Archangium violaceum: one gene and its partner. The protein of the gene in region 1 binds, or shares a complex with, the protein of each later gene. Links are inferred from orthologs where the notes say so. Each region holds a gene or a part of one and is shown on either strand. Other genes may lie near its edges.

What was found.
Region 2: the proteins of JRI60_RS27560 (region 1) and smc are in contact, whole or in part, in a crystal structure (PDB 3ZGX), measured with the Bacillus subtilis proteins. The link is inferred for Archangium violaceum from one-to-one orthologs.

What each region holds. Positions count from the first base shown.
Region 1 is NZ_CP069396.1:6,847,539-6,854,904, reverse strand. Bases 1,775-4,520 are described here. They hold JRI60_RS27560 (segregation and condensation protein A), read left to right. Parts: upstream 1,775-2,587; coding sequence 2,588-3,454; downstream 3,455-4,520. Other genes in these bases: JRI60_RS27550 (pseudouridine synthase), read left to right, coding at 4,453-4,520; scpB (SMC-Scp complex subunit ScpB), read left to right, coding at 3,441-4,421; trpS (tryptophan--tRNA ligase), read left to right, coding at 1,775-2,569. Outside these bases: JRI60_RS27575 (Uma2 family endonuclease), read left to right, coding at 1-136; JRI60_RS27570 (DUF4388 domain-containing protein), read right to left, coding at 128-1,321; more of trpS, read left to right, coding at 1,556-1,774; more of JRI60_RS27550, read left to right, coding at 4,521-6,543; JRI60_RS27545 (HEAT repeat domain-containing protein), read left to right, coding at 6,612-7,366. UniProt on the Bacillus subtilis protein: Participates in chromosomal partition during cell division. May act via the formation of a condensin-like complex containing Smc and ScpB that pull DNA away from mid-cell into both cell halves.
Region 2 is NZ_CP069396.1:4,566,141-4,574,892, forward strand. The notes cover bases 1-4,132. They hold smc (chromosome segregation protein SMC), read left to right. Parts: upstream 1-332; coding sequence 333-3,932; downstream 3,933-4,132. Other genes in these bases: JRI60_RS18905 (TapB family protein), read right to left, coding at 1-19; JRI60_RS18915 (hypothetical protein), read right to left, coding at 4,064-4,132. Also shown: more of JRI60_RS18915, read right to left, coding at 4,133-5,359; JRI60_RS18920 (hypothetical protein), read right to left, coding at 5,486-6,664; JRI60_RS18925 (sigma 54-interacting transcriptional regulator), read right to left, coding at 6,702-8,096; JRI60_RS18930 (hypothetical protein), read right to left, coding at 8,439-8,752. UniProt on the Bacillus subtilis protein: Required for chromosome condensation and partitioning.

The DNA of each region.
Region 1 (7,366 bases):
GGACTGGGTGCTCGTGAGCAGCTACAGCGGCCACGGAGAGGTGCTCGCCGAACCGTTTGATTCGGTCCCGTTGACGCTGGGCTCGCTGTGGTTGCCACGGACTGGAGCCACACGGGCTCCTATACCCTCACCCTAGCCCTCTCCCAGAGGGAGAGGGGACATACACGGGTGTCCCGTAGGGGTCTGTTTTCGTGCGCCGCTTCGGCATCCCGCTGTTGTCGGGCATCACCCGGGCGATCCCCGCGTCCATCAGCCGCCTCAACGCCCGGTACGCCGCCAGCTCGCCCATCGCCGCGTTGTGCAGCACTTCGCGCACGCTCCGGCTGCCCCTCAGCTTCGCGTACAGGTAGAGGTCGTCCGCCGTCAGTGATGCCGGCGTGGGGCGCGGCAACGGCTCGAAGTACAGCCGCCCGTCCAGCTCCAGCACCTCGTCCGCCAGCGCCACCGTCAGCCGTACCTCCGCCTCCCGGTACAGGGCGTGTGCCTCCGGCACCGGCGCCCGCTCCAGCACCTGCGCCGCCACGCTCACCGCCTCCTCGTACCGGCCCGCCTCCACCAGTCCCCTCGCCAGCGCCAGCAGATCCGCCAGCCGCGTTGCTTCGCCCACCTTCGGGCCCTCGGGCCTCCGCGGCGTCAGCGCCCCGCGCCGGTACAGGCGCAGCACCCATCTCGCCCCGTGCAGCGGACCTTCCGGCGCCGCCGCCAGCAGCTCGCTCAGCGTCGCGCCCTTCGCCGCCAGGTGCAGCAGGTGCTCCTCCACCGCCGACACCGTCTCCACCGCGAACTCCCGGTACACCTGGAACGTGGTGTCCGGCCCCGGGAACAGCTCCCAGAACACCTTCCACTCGCGCAGCCGCGCCAGCGCGTCCCGGTGCAGCTCCTTCAGGCCCAGTTGCAGCTCCACCGCCGGCCCCAACGGCGGCAACCCCGGGCGGAACTCCACCTCGCCCGACTCCCAGCCGTAGCAGTCGAAGAGCGCCTCGCGCGTCTTGTGCTCCAGCGCCTCCACCAGCCGCGCCTTCGACACCAGCCCCCGCTCCACCAGCACCGTGCCGAAGGGCTTCCCCGCCGTCTCCGCCGCGTCGAAGGCCGCCGCCGCTCGCGTCGCGTCCAGGATTCCCAGCCGCACCAGCACCTGCCCCAGGTGCTCCATCGGCTCGCTCGAGCTCTCTCCCACCAGCCGCCCGTGCCGCAGGAAGAAGTGCCTGCGCACCGCCGCCCGCTCCACCTTCAACATCCCGTCCAGCGCTGGCGCCTCGAAGAACGCGGGCATCAGTAACTGCAGCCGGTACGTGGCCAGGTTGCCCTTGAAGCGCTCCATTCGACGACTTCCTTCTCGCGGGGGGAAGCACACCGTAGCGGACCCCGCCCCTCAGCTCAACCCTTTGATTTCACACACCTTTGTCTCGCGTCCCAAGAACTCCCCAGTAATCGGGCTGACCGGGGAGCAGGCGGGCGATCGCGAAAGGTGGGGTGGGGTCGCAGGAAAGTTGCAGGGCAGCGCTGGGTGTGCGAACCAGGGCTGTCACCCCCTTCGTGTATAGGCGTCGGAGTCATGCGGATTCTCTCGGGAGTTCAATCGTCGGGCCGGTTGCACATTGGCAACTACTACGGTGCCCTGCGTCAGTTCGTTCAGCTCCAGGATGAGGGCGAGGCCTACTTCTTCATCGCCAACCTGCACGCGCTCACCACCGTGCGCGATCCCAAGCAGGCCGAGGAGCTCACGCGCGAGGCCGCCGTCGCCTACCTGTCGCTCGGGTTGGATCCCAAGAAGGCCGTGCTCTTCCGCCAGAGCGACGTGAAGGAGGTCCTGGAGCTCAACTGGATCCTCGGCACCGTCGTGCCGCACGCCCACCTGGAGCGCGCCCACAGCTACAAGGACAAGGTGGCCAAGGGCATCAGCCCGGACTTCGGCCTCTTCGCCTACCCGGTGCTGATGGCCGCCGACATCCTGCTCTACAGCGCGGACGCCGTGCCGGTGGGCAGGGATCAGATCCAGCACATCGAGTTCGCCCGCGACTGGGCGGTGAAGTTCAACGTCACCTACGTGCCCGGGTACGACCCGCAGGATCCCGAGGGCAAGGAGAAGGGGCACGCTCCCGGCATCCTCAAGCTGCCCACCGCGCGCATCCAGGAGAGCACCGCCGTGGTGCCCGGCGTGGACGGACAGAAGATGTCCAAGTCCTACGGCAACACCATCGAGCTCTTCGGCGACGAGAAGGAGATCAAGAAGCGCATCATGAGCGTCAAGACGGACTCCACCCCCGTCGAGGCGCCCAAGCCCACCGAGAACGCCCCCCTGTACGACCTGCTCAAGGTCATGCTGCCCGAGTCGCGTTTCAAGGAGGTCGATGCCTCCTGGCGCGCGGGTGGCAAGGGCTACGGCGACTACAAGAAGCTGCTCCTCGAGGCGTTCCACGAGACGTTCGGGCCGGCGCGCCAGCGCCGCCAGGAGCTGTTGAGCGACCCGGCCGAGCTCGAGCGCATCCTCCAGGATGGCGCCGAGCGGGCCCGTGCCGAGGCGTCCCGGCTCATGCAGCGGGTGCGCCGCGCCGTGGGCATTCCCTGAGCCCGTGAAGGACGTCTGGTGAGCGCAGGCCGTCGCAGCGCCCCTCCCACCGAGGAGACCCTCGAGGCGGACGTCCCCCGCAGTCCGGGCGACGCCTTCAGGGTCGCCTTGCCCAATTTCGAGGGCCCGCTCGACCTGCTGCTCCACCTCATCAAGGAGCACCGGCTCGACATCTTCGACATCCCGCTCGCGCTCGTCACCGAGAAGTACCTCGAGCACCTCGAGCGCATGCGGGAGATCAACCTCGACATCGCCGGCGAGTTCCTGGTGATGGCCGCCACCCTGGCGCACCTCAAGAGCCGCATGCTGCTGCCGCGCCAGGACACCGCGGAGCAGGCCACGGACGCGGTGACGGAGCTGCAGCAGGAGGACGCGGGCGACCCGCGCGCCGAGCTGGTGCGCCGCCTGCTCGAGTACCAGAAGTACAAGGACGCCGCCGAGCAGCTGGCCATGCAGGACATCCTGGATCGCGACGTCTTCCCGCGCCGCGTTCCCGTGGAGGCCGTGCCCATCCCCGAGGAGGAGGTGGGCCTGCAGGAGTTCTCCGTCCTCAAGCTGATCGAGGCGCTCGACCGGGTGCTGGAGCGCCTGACCCCCAAGCTGCAGCACGAGGTGGTGCGCGAGAAGGTGAGCCTCTCGGAGGCCATCCTCCGCATCGCCGAGCGCCTGCGCGCCCAGGCGCCGTGCACGTTCGAGAGCCTCTTCGATGAGCAACGTACCCGTCAGGAGGTGGTCATCACCTTCCTGGCCATCCTGGAGATGGTGAAGCGGCGGCTCATCAAGGTCAGCCAGGAGGCTCCCCTGGCGGACATCCTGCTCACGCCCAACGGGGATGCCCTGGAGCGGCTGGTCCCCACGGAGGTGGACGAGAGTGAGTACCGGTAACGAAGGCCCCGAGAACCCCGGCGGCAAGCCGTCGCGCGGCTCCGGCGGCCCCAGCCCCTTCACCGAGGAGGAGATCGCCGCCGTCACCGGCCCCGGTGACGAGGACGAGCTGGAGGACTCGGACGTCGCCACCATCGAGGCCGACGAGGTCCCCGACCTCCAGTCGTCCTTCGAGAAGCTCGTCCAGAAGAGCCGCAACCTCTCCCCGGAGCGCGTCCGCACCGTGGTGGAGAGCGTGCTCTTCGTGGCGGAGAAGCCGTTGGATCTGGATCAGCTCTTCGAGGCCACGGGCATCGACCGAGAGAAGATCCAGGAGGCGCTCAACCAGATCTCCGGCCTCCACCGCGACGGCATCAGCGGCATCGTCCTGTACGAGGTGGCCGGCGGCTGGCAGTTCCGCACGGATCCGCACTCGGGCGAGTACGTGCGGCGCTACCTGCGCGTGAAGCCCCAGCGCCTCACCCGCGCCGCCGTGGAGACGCTGGCCATCATCGCCTACCGGCAGCCCGTCACCCGCCCGGAGGTCGAGGACATCCGCGGCGTGGACTGCGGCGCCGTCATCAAGGCCCTGTTGGATCGCAAGCTCATCAAGATCCTCGGCAAGAAGGAGGAGGTGGGCCGGCCCATGCTGTACGGGACGACCCGCGAGTTCCTCGAGTTCTTCGCCCTGAAGGATCTCTCCGCCCTGCCCACGCTGCGCGAGTTCCACGAGCTGACGCAGGAGCACCAGGAGATCGTCGAGAAGGAACGGCCGTCGGCGCCGGGTGCCAGTGGCACCGTGGAGACGCTGGCGGACCCGGAGTTCCAGAAGCGCATGGAGAAGAGCGTGGCGGCATCCGAGGCCGCGCTCGAGGAGCTGGAGGCGGCCATGTCCGAGGCGGACAAGACCCAGAAGGTCGCTTCCAGTGTCCTGAACCCGACCCCGCCGCCCTCCGAGGAGGGCGAAAAGGGCTCAGAGCCTGCTTGACGGGTGGGCGAAGAAGTGGAAGGTGGCGGTAATGGCGTCTGAACGTTTGCAGAAGTACCTGGCCCGCGCGGGCGTGGCCTCGCGCAGGCACGCGGAGGACCTCATCACCGGGGGCCGCGTGACGGTGAACAACCAGAAGATTACGGAGCTCGGCAGCAAGGTGGAGCCGGGGGATCTCGTGACGGTGGACGGCGAGCTCGTCTCGCCCCCCGAGGAGTCCACCTACTACCTCCTCTACAAGCCGGTGGGCGTGGTGACGACGCTGTCGGATCCGCAGGGCCGCCCCACGGTGGCCAACTACCTCGAGGAGACCGGCAAGCGGCTCTTCCCGGTGGGCCGGCTGGACTACGACGCGGAAGGGGCGCTGCTCGTCACGGACGACGGGGCGCTGGCGCACAAGCTGACGCACCCCAGCTTCCAGGTGCCGCGTACGTACCTGGCGAAGGTGAAGGGCACGCCGGACGCGGCCTCGCTGGAGAAGCTGCGCGGCGGCGTGCGGCTGGAGGACGGCATGGCCACGCCGCTGTCCGTGGAGGTCTTCGAGCAGGCCGAGCGCAACACCTGGCTGAAGCTGGTGGTGGCCGAGGGCCGCCCGCACCTCATCAAGCGGCTGTGCGCCGCGGTGGGCTACCCGGTGGTGCGTCTGTACCGGCCGTCCTACGCGGGAATCACCGTCGAGGGCCTGCGCCCCGGTGAGCTGCGGCCGCTCAGCGAGAACCAGGTGCGCATGCTTCAGGAAGTGGCCGACGGGAAGGCCTCGCCGCCGGAGCGCGAGCTGAAGCTGCCGCCGCGGCGCCATGGGCGCTCGGCGCCGGGCTTCGAGTCGGACATGGACGACGAGGATTTCGGCGAGGAGGCTCCCGAGCCCGTGAAGCCGCGTGCGGCGGCGAAGCCCGAGCGGGCCGCCCGGACGGAGCGTCCCGAGCGCAAGGGCGCGAAGGCGGAGCGTCCGGCGCGCGCCGCTGCCCGGCCCGAGCGCAGGGAGTCTGCGCCGCGAGGGGAGGGTGGCTCCCGGCCCGCGTTCCGTGGAGCCGCGGGTGGCCGAGCCGAGCGCCGCACGTGGACGCCTCGCGAGGACGAGCAGGAGGAGGGCCTGTCCGGCGGTGAGGAGCGTGAGGAGCGGAGCAGCCGTCCCGAGCGCAAGGCGTGGGCCCCTCGGGGCGAGGAGCGTGGGGAGCGGGGTGGCCGTCCCGAGCGCAAGCCGTTCGGCGCGAGCGCCGAGCGTCGTGCGCCCGCGCGCGGTGGTCGTCCCGAGCGCAAGCCGTTCGGCGCTGGCGCGGGTGCCGAGCGTCGTGGGCCGGCGCGTGGTGCGGGTCCGGAGCGTCGCGAGTGGAAGCCTCGGGGAGAGGAGCGCGGTGAGCGCGGTGCTCGTCCCGAGCGTCGCGAGTGGGCCCCGCGGGGTGAGGCGCGTGGCGGTGACCGTGCCGAGCGCAAGCCGTTCGGCGCTGGCGCGCGTCCCGAGCGCAAGCCGTTCGGCGCGGGTGCCGAGCGTCGTGGGCCGGCGCGTGGTGCGGGTCCGGAGCGTCGCGAGTGGAAGCCTCGAGGTGAGGAGCGCGGCGAGCGTGGTGCTCGTCCCGAGCGTCGCGAGTGGGCTCCGCGGGGTGAGGCGCGTGGCGGTGACCGTGCCGAGCGCACGCCGTTCGCGGGTGGGAGCGCCGAGCGTCGTGTTCCCGCGCGCAGTCCTCGTCCGGAGCGTCGTGAGTGGGCTCCGCGCGGTGAGGAGCGCGGCGAGCGCGGTGCTCGTCCCGGGCCTCGCGGCGAGGCTGGCGCGCGTCCGGCGCGCAAGACATGGGGCGCGGCGGGTGGAGCCGAGGGCCGGCCGGCGCGCAAGACGTGGGGTGGTGGGGACGAGGGACGCCCGGCACGCCGCGGTGCGGCACGCCCGGCGGGCGAGGAGGCGGGCGCGGGTTCCGGCTCCTTCGTGGACTGGCGCGCCAAGAAGCGCCAGGAGCCCAAACCCGAGTGGAACGCGCGTCCCTCTCGTGGCGCCGGTGGACCTCGGGGGGCCGGTGGACCTCGCGGCGCCGGTGGCCCGCGTGGCGCCGGTGGGCCTCGCGGCTCCGCCGGTCCTCGGGGTGCTGGTGGGCCGCCGAGGGGACGAGGGCCCCGTAAGGGTCGCTGAGTCGTGGGCGGTCACGCGCGCCGCTGATATAACCGCCCGCGTCTCACGCTTTCCCTCCCCGGAGAACGATGCGAACCGGCGCGCGTAAATTCCTCGTCGTCCTGGCCCTCCTCGTCAACGCCGGGTGCAGTGGCAGTCGGGATCAGCTCCTCGCGGATCTGCAGAGCCCTCGCCCGGAGGTGAGGGCCCTGGCCGTGAAGAAGCTGGCCGAAGAGGCCCGCCCCGACGACCTCGCCCTCTTCACCCGCGCGGCCAAGGACATGGCCTCCATCGTCCGCGGCGAGGCCGCCGTGGCGCTCGGCAAGAGTCAGGATGCCCGTATCGTGGACCTGCTCGGCGAGCTGCTCGAGGACTCCGACGTGGACGTCCAGGGCAAGGCCGCCATGGCCCTGTCGCAGGTGAAGAACGACAAGGCCAAGGCCTACCTGACCCTCCAGTACGGCCGGCGGGGCCGCCAGACGCGGCAGGTCATCGTCCAGGCGCTCAAGCAGGCCAACGTGCCGGGCGCCATGGCCGAGGTCGTCGCCGCCGAGTCCAAGGGCATCTGGGATCGCAACCTGCTGGCGCTCACCGAGGGGGCGCTGCCCGAGCGCGTGGGCGCCGCCGAGGAGCTGGGCAAGAGCGGCCGGCCCGAGGCCTTCAACCGGCTGCTGCCGCTGGTGCGTGACAGCCAGGTCATCCTCGCCGCCGCGGCGGTGCGGGGACTGGGCGATCTGGGCGACAAGCGCGCCGTGCCCGCCATCCTCCCCCTGCTGGACGAGAGCTTCCCCGAGCTGCGCGAGGCCGCCATCACCGCGCTCGTCCGGTTGCAGGAGCCCCAGGC
Region 2 (8,752 bases), 2.3 Mb from region 1 along the record:
GACAGCTCGCCTGGGGCACGGCCGTGTCAGACGGGGCTGCTATGCCCGCCGGGCCTGCTCCAACGAGGAGGGAGAGAGCAAGCAGGGGCTCGAACGTAGGTCGCCTCCATTAACGGTTGACTAAAGGTAGGGTCTGTTCCCGCCCGTACAACCCCCCGGTCGCCAGCCCGGTGGGCGCCATGCTTGCCTGCTCGCCTAGTGTCATGCATGGCAGGGTGATGCTTGATCGCTTGAGATCCAGCGTGCTACTCGTCTGATCGCTCCGAGGCCGATTTTTCGGCCTTCGGCGCGCTTCCTCCCTCGCCTGCCCACCTTTCGGGAGCCCGTTTCACATGCGAATCAAGCGCCTGGACATCACCGGCTTCAAATCGTTCATGGAACGCAGCGTCTTCACGTTCGATGACGGGGTGACGGGCATCGTCGGACCCAACGGGTGCGGCAAGTCCAACGTGGTGGACTCCATCCGCTGGGTGATGGGCGAGCAGAGCGCCAAGAACCTGCGCGGCCGTGGCATGGAGGACGTCATCTTCAACGGCTCGGAGTCCAAGCCGCCCCTGTCCATGGCCGAGGTGTCGCTCACCTTCCACGTGGACGAGACGGACACCCTCCCGGCCCACCTCTCCGGCCTCTCCGAGGTGACCGTCACCCGCCGCCTCTTCCGCAGCGGCGAGTCCGAGTACCTCATCAACAAGACCATCTGCCGCCTGCTGGACATCACCGAGCTCTTCCTCGGCACCGGCGTGGGCACCAAGGCCTACTCCATCATCGAGCAGGGCCGCGTGGGCCTCATCGTCTCCAGCAAGCCCGAGGACCGGCGCCACCTCATCGAGGAGGCCGCGGGCGTCACCAAGTACAAGGCCCGCCGCAAGGCCGCCGAGCGCAAGCTGGAGGCCACCCAGGCCAACCTCCTGCGCGTCACCGACATCACCTCCGAGCTGGAGCGCCGCCTGGAGAGCCTCTCGCGCCAAGCCAAGAAGGCCGAGAAGTACAAGAAGCTCAAGACGCGCATGCGGGAGATCGAGCTGCACTCGGCCTCGCACCGCTTCCTGGCGCTCAACGTGGAGGCCAAGCAGCTCCAGGAGCGGCTGGGCAGTCTGGGCGGCGAGGAGCGCGAGGGCCTGGAGAAGATGCGCGAGCTGGAGGCCGTCATCACCTCCCGCCGCGCCGAGCTGGAGGCCGAGACCGAGGCCCTGCAGAAGCTCTCCGCCGAGGTGCACGCGATGGAGAGCGCCGTGCAGCGCGCGGATCAGGACCTGGCCTACTGGCGCAAGGACCTGGAGGAGACGGCCGCCCGCGTCACCCAGTCCGAGACCGAGCTGCACGCCCTCAAGTCCCGCCAGGAGGAGGTGGCCGGTACCATGGCCGCCCGCGAGGCCGAGCTGAGCAACATCGCCGGCTCCTGGAAGGAGGACGAGGTCGCCATGAAGGTGGCGCAGGAGGAGCTGCGCCGGGTGAGCCAGCTGCAGACGGAAATCTCCATGCGGCTGGAGCAGGAGCGCGCCGCGCTCGTCACCGTGGCCAGCCGCCTGGCCAACCACGAGAGCAACCTCGTCAACCTGGCCCGCCAGAAGACGGACCTGGAGGCCCGCCGCGCCCGCAACCGCGCCGAGGCCGAGTCCCTGCGCGAGCAGGAGAAGCAGCTCGAGGACGTGCGCCAGGAGGTGGCCCGCCGGGTGGAGGAGAGCCGCCACCTGTCGCTGGAGCTGGCCGAGCGCAAGGGCCATGAGGAAGAGGCGCTCGTGCGCACGCGCCAGGCCTTCATGGAGAACGAGGTGCAGGTCATCGGCCTGCGCGAGGAGCTGAGCGACAAGCGCAGCCGGCTCGCCTCCCTGGAAGCGCTGCAGAAGGACTACGAGGGCTTCGACAAGGGCGTGCGCGCGGTGATGGTGCGCGCCGGCGAGGACGCCCGGCAGCAGGGCATCTTCGGTCTGGTGGCCGACGTCATCTCCACCACGCCCCGCTTCGAGCGCGCGGTGGAGGCCGTGCTGGGCGAGCGGCTGCAGCACGTCGTCGTGGAGAGCCGCGACAAGGGCGTGGAGCTGGTGGAGTACCTCAAGGACGCCGCCGAGGGCCGGGGCAGCTTCCTGCCGGTGCCCCCGCCCGAGCGCGTGCCCTCCACGGTGCAGCCGGACCTGTCGCGGCCCGGCGTGCTGGCCATCGCCTTCAACGAGGTGACGTGCGAGGAGTCGCTCAAGCCCGTGGTGCAGCTGCTCCTCGGGGACGTGGTCATCGTGACGGACCTGGCCGCCGCGAAGGCGTACGCGGACGCCGAGGGCACCGCGTACACGCTCGTCACCCTGGACGGCGAGGTGTTCCGCCCGGACGGCACCATCACCGGCGGTGAGCGCGAGGGCGCCGCGGTGGGCGCCCTGCAGAAGAAGCGGGAGATCGCCGAGCTGGCCGCCGAGGTGGCCCGGGTGGAGGAGCGCTACAACGAGATCCTCACCCGGCACTACACCCTGCAGAAGCAGATGGGGGACACGGAGGACGTGCTCAAGGGGCTGGCGAAGAACCAGCACGCCGAGGAGCTGAGCCTCGCCCACCAGGAGAAGGACCTGCACAAGGCGAGCGAGGACCTGGCGCGGGTGCGCGACCGCATCCGGGCGCTGGACGCCGACGAGTCGCAGCTCGCGCACATGTACGACGGGCTGGCGCACGAGGAGGAGAACAGCCGGGGTGAGGTGACGCACGGCCAGGCGGACCGCGAGTCGCGCGAGGAGCGCGTGAAGCAGCTGGTGGGCGAGATCGAGTCGCTCAAGCAGCGGGGGGAGACGGCCACGTCGAACCTCACCTCGCTGAAGGTGAAGGTGGCGGCGGGCGGCGAGCGCGGGGAGTCGGCGCGCAAGGAGCTGGAGAGCCTGCTGGCCCAGAAGGAGGAGATGGCGGGCCGGGTGCGCAAGCTGGAGAACGCGGTGCGCGACGGCGCGGCGCGGGTGGAGGAGTTCCAGCGCCGCATCTCCGAGACGGAGGCGGAGCGCGCCAGGAAGACGGAGGAGCTGCGCGGGGCCTCCGAGGGCCTGGAGGCCCGCCGCATGGCCCATGGCGCGGCGTCCGGCGCGGTGCGCGAGCAGGACAACGTGCTGCGCGAGCTGCGCACGAAGCTGGACGGGCTGACCCAGGGCCTGTCGCAGATCACCCTGCGCGAGCGGGAGATCGCCCTGGAGCTGGAGCACCTGGTGGCGGGCATCCGCGAGCGGCACGCGACGGAGCTGCAGGAAGAGGTGCACCGCTACCACATGCTGCCGTCGCTGAGCGAGGAGGCGGAGCAGGAGCTGAAGGACCTGCGGGCGCAGGTGGAGAAGATGGGGGAGATCAACCTCACGGCCATCGACGAGCACACGGAGCTGGCCCAGCGCTCCGAGTTCCTGCTGACGCAGAAGAAGGACCTGACGGACTCGATGGAGAAGCTGCAGGAGGCGATCCGGCGCATCGACGCGTCGAGCCGCGAGCGCTTCAAGCAGACGTTCGAGATCGTGAACGAGAAGTTCCAGGCCATCTTCCCGCGGCTGTTCGGCGGCGGGCGGGCGAGCCTGGTGCTGACGAACGAGGGGCAGGGCGGAGAGCCGGGCGTGGAGATCGTGGCGCAGCCGCCGGGCAAGAAGCTGCAGAGCATGAACCTGCTGTCGGGCGGCGAGAAGGCGCTGACGGCGGTGGCGCTCATCTTCGCCATCTTCCTCATCAAGCCGACGCCCTTCTGCCTCCTGGACGAGGTCGACGCGCCGCTGGATGAGGGCAACGTGGGCCGCTACAACGACATGGTGAAGGAGATGAGCAAGCAGTCGCAGTTCATCCTGATCACCCACAACAAGCGGACGATGGAAGTGGCGGACACGCTGTACGGCGTGACGATGGAGGAGCCGGGCATCTCGAAGCTGGTGAGCGTGAAGCTGCGAGAGGCGAAGGCGGCCAACGACAACATCACCGCCGCGTAACCACCCCTCTCCCCCTGGGAGAGGGACGGGGTGAGGGTATCCGGCCCCCGGTTGGAGCCCTCGAGAACAAAAGGCGCGGAACCCATGTCCGGGTCCCGCGCCTTCGTCATTCCAGGCTCACCGTGTCCCGGTTACTTGGGGTTGAGCTTGGCGCACAGCGCCTTGTCCTCCTCGAGGCGCTTCTGGGCGTTGCCGAGATCCTGCTGGGTGGCGCCGACGGCCTCCTGGAGCCGGGACTCGATCTCCGCGAAGCTCGGGTCCTTGGCCTTGAGCTCCTGGGTGAGGGTCAGGGTCTGCTGGTCCACCTGGAGCTGGGCGGAGATGGCGTCGACGATCCGCTGCGAAGTGGTGACGAGCGCACCACACTTGGAGGTCAGCTCCGACAGCAGATCAATCTGCTTGCGCTTGGAGGCGGTCTGGAACTGGGCCACCACGGCGTCATAGGAGGCGGCGGCACTGTCACGAGCGCCGATGGCGAGGGCGGCGTCGGCGGAGCGCTGGCCGCGCGACAGATCCATCTGGAAGAAGCGCATCTCGGGGGCCAGGTGCGAGGCGGGCTCGGTGGCGCGCGAGTTGAGGTGGGCGAAGCGGTAGGTGAACTTGAGCTGGTCCGTCTCCAGCTTCATCGGGACGGTCATCATCTTGGCCTTGAGGCAGGCGGCGAGCTGGTCACCCTCGGGAGTCCCCGACGGCTCGAAGGTGATGTCGACCGAGACGGGCAACGACTTGGTGATCTCCTCGGCGGCCTTCTGGGCACTGCGCGAATCCCCCTGCTGTCCGGCGGGAAGCGGAAGGACGCGAGCGTCTCCGAGGGCCTGCTCCTGGGCGGACTTGAGGCGGCGGAGGTGCACGTTGGCGAGGAGGGTGGGCGGGACCTTGTTGGCGAAGCCCGCGTAGCAGTCGCACCAGGAGGCCTGGCCGAGCCGCACGCCGCCCGAGTAGTCCGAGCCCGGGTTGAGGCCGAACTTCACGCTGATGCCGGTGTCCTGGTCGTGGGTGAACTCGGTCTGGTACTCCACCGGCTTGGAGCCCGAGGGCAGGGCGGTGAGCGGCACGCGCGTGTCCAGGGCCTTCTGGATGCACGCCTGGCCCTCGGCGGTGAGGTTCTCACCGGAGATGGCGTGGGTGCCGCCCTGGTCGGTGACGGTGTCCTTGACGATCACCCGGGTGGCCTTCGCCTGGCCACGGGACTTGGGGTCCGTCAGACACTCCAGGACCTCGGGCTGGGAGGAGAAGAGCGCTCCCAGGAGGGAGTTCGGGCTGAGGGGCTGGGGCAGGGCAAGTGCCTGGGTCTGGCACACGGACGTGTCGAACGGGAACTGATTGGCGATCCGCATCCGCTCCTGGGTGCCGCCCGACTGAGCGTCCTGCGTGGTGGCACAGCCGGACGCGAGGACGAGGGATGCGATGGCGATACGGCGCATCATGTGGAAGCTCTCCTTGGGGTTGAGACAGCGGGGACCTCGTTTATCAAGTCCGCAAACGAAAAGGCGTGGGACCCGGACCGGCTCCCACGCCTTCGTCATGTCAGGAGTGTCCTTTGGGACGGCGCGTTACTTGCGCTCCTTGGGGCAGATGGACTTGTCGTCCGCCAGGCGCTTCTGGGCGTTGTCCAGGTCCTGCTGGGTGGCGTTGATGATGACCTGGGTCTTGGTCTCGACCTCGGCCCAGGACTCGTCCTTGGCCTTGAGCTCCTGGGCGATGGCCAGGGTGCTCTGGTCCACCTTGAGCTGGGCGTCGATGGCGCTCACCATGGACTGGGTGGCCTCCACGAGCGTGGCGCACTTGGCCTTCAGCTCGTCGATCAGCTTCCAGTCCTTGGTCTTCTGGTATTTGGCGACGATGGCGTCATAGACCTCGGCGGCGTTGGCGCGCGTGCCGAGGGCGATGGCGGCGTCGGCGGAGCGCTGGTTGCGCACCAGCTCGAGCTGGAAGAAGCGCTGCTCGGGCGGCAGGTCCGCGGAGAGCTCGGTGACCTGCGAGTTGAAGTGGACGAAGCGGTAGGAGAACTTCAGCTGGTCCACCTCCAGCTTCGCCGGCAGGGCCATCATCTTGCCCTTGAGGCAGGCGGCGAGCTGGTCGCCCTCGGGGGTGCCCACCGGGTCGAAGGTGATGTCGGCGGCGGTGGCCGCGCCCTTCTTCAGGTCCACGTTGGCCTTGAGGAGCGGGGGGATCTTGCTGTCGAAGCCCGTGTAGCAGTCGCACCAGGTGGGCTGGCCGAGCCGCACGGCGCCCGAGAAGTCCGAGCCCGGGTTGATGCCGAACTTGACGCTGGGGCTGTTGTTCAGCTCGTGGATGAAGGTGCTCTCGGACTGCACCGGCTGGGCGCCCGCGGGCAGGGCGGCGAGCGGCACGCGCGCGTCCACGATCTTCTGGATGCAGGCCTGCCCCTCGGCGGTGAGGTTCTCACCGGAGATGGAGTGGGTGCCGCCCTGATCCGTGACGGAGGTCTTCACCACCACCTGGGTGGTCTCGGCGGTGCCGCGGGACTTGGGGTCCACGAGGCACTCCATCACCTCCGGGCGCGCGGAGCTGATGGCGCCCAGGAGGATGTTCTGGTTGGCCGGCTGGGGCAGGGTGGGGGAGCGGGCCTGGCAGACGCTCACGTCGAACGGAAGCTGGTTGGTGATGCGCATCCGCTCTTCGGTGGTGGTCGGGCCCTTCTGGGCCCCCTGCTGGCTGACGCACCCGGCCGCGAGGAGGACGGAGGCGATGGCGATACGGCGCATCATGTCGGGGATCTCCTTTGGGGTTGGAACAGCGGGGGCCTCATTTATCAAGGCCCTCGGCGTTCTTGAGATCCTTCAGGCGCAGACCGTTCTTCTTGAGCAGTCGGTAGAGGCTCTGCATGGACAGGCCGGTGTGCTGCTCGGCCGTCTTCATGTCGAAGTTGGACTGACGCATGACCTCGGCGAAGTAGAGGCGCTCGAAGTCGGCCACCACCCGGTCCTTGGCCTCGTGGTAGGGCATGCCCGTCACCAGCGCGGCCACGCTGGTGGTGGGCTGCTCGCCACCCTCCGCCTTGCGCTGGGGCTGGGCCATGAAGTCCAGCCAGCTGACGTTGCCCGTCTCCTGCATGAGGGCGCCGCGCTCCAGCACGTTGCGCAGCTCGCGCACGTTGCCCGGCCAGTCGTAGCCCTCGAAGAGGGCGATCGTCTGGGGGGTGAGCTCGAAGGAGGACTTGAGGCCGCGCAGCAGGGACTGGGCCAGCACGGGGATGTCCTCGCGCCGGGTGCGCAGCGGGGGCAGGCGCACGCGCGCCACCGCCAGCCGGTAGTAGAGGTCCGCCCGGAAGCGGCCCTGGCGCACGTCCTCCTCGAGGTTGCGGTGCGTGGAGGCGATGACGCGCACGTCCACCGGCACCGGCGCCCCGTCCAGCGAGGGCACCTCGCGCGACTCCAGCACGCGCAGCAGCTTGGGCTGCAGCGACAGCGGCAGCTCGCCCACCTCGTCCAGGAACAGGGTTCCACCCTGGGCCGCCTCGAAGACGCCCTTGGAGCCCTTGTCGTCCTCGTCTCCTCCGGAGCGCAGGCCGCCGAACAGCTCGCGCTCGGCCTTCTCCTCGGTGATGAGGTTGCAGTCCACCACCTTGAAGGGGCCGTGCCGCCGGCGCGAGTGCTCGTGCACCGCGCGCGCCGCCAGCTCCTTGCCGGTGCCCGTCTCGCCCTCCACCAGCAGGTTCATGTCCTCGCGGGCGATGCCGCGCAGCTGCGAGAAGACGACCCGCATCATCTCCGAGGTGGCCACCAGCCCGCCGAAGGCGTCGGCTCCACCCATCACCTCCACCTCGGTGGCGCGGGCCTCCTGCTTGATGGCCAGCTTCGTCTTGCCCAGCACCACCTTGTCGCCCGGCTGCAGCAGCACCTGCATCACCTGGTGTCCGTCCAGGAACGTGCCATTGCGGCTGCCCAGGTCGCGCAGGAGGATGCCCTTCGACGTGCGCTCCATCTCGATGTGCCGACGGCTCACCGTCTGGTCACTGAGCACCAGGTCCGTCGCCGGATCCGAGCCCACGCGCAGCAGCGCGTCTTGCGTGGTGACCTTCTTCCCCTTGTCAGGGCCGGCCACCACCTCCACCGTCCACTCTCGCACCTGGATCCGTGTCGACCGTCCCTCGGGACCCGTCTGCACGGTCTGGGTGACCTCCGGCCTGTCGTCGCTCATCGGCGTTGCTCCTCCCAACCCGCAGCGGGCGGACGGAAGCTCCGCCCGGGTCGCGGGAGTTGCCTGTTTATGGGTCCTCTCACTCCTGGGCAAGCCTTAGTGACGCGGAGTTCGGGCCTGGAGTCTCCGGGCACGAAGCGCTCGCACCGGGGTAGGGGAGAAGCGCACGCGGACAAGTGTCCGGGCAGCTCGGCTCTTCCTCAGTGCGGGTGGAATGGTGCGTTGGGTGTGAGATCAGGACGGCGCACGCGAGGGGCGATCCGGTACCAGCCACGGACTGGGAGTGAAGACGACCCCCGTTCCGGGAATCCAGCCCCTCGCGCGCATCCAACTCCGGGCCCACTAGTAGCGGGCGGGTGAGTCGCTGGCCGGGAAGGACTCCTTGGACTCCTCGTCCACGATGTCATCGTTCGGCCGGCCGCCGGACTTCACCTGGGCGTTCGTCTGGGCTCCGGGCGAGCCGTGCTGCTGGGCCTGCATCACCTTCTTGCCGCCCTTCTTGCTGGCGCCACCGCTCTTCTGGGTGGTCCCGGCCTGGACACCCTCGGTGCGCATCAGCCGGGCGCCCAGCAGGTTCTTGGCGCGCTCGGCCAGGTCGCGCTGCGCCTCCTGGTAGTCGCGGAAGAAGTCCACCAGCTCCTGGTCGCCGCTCTTCT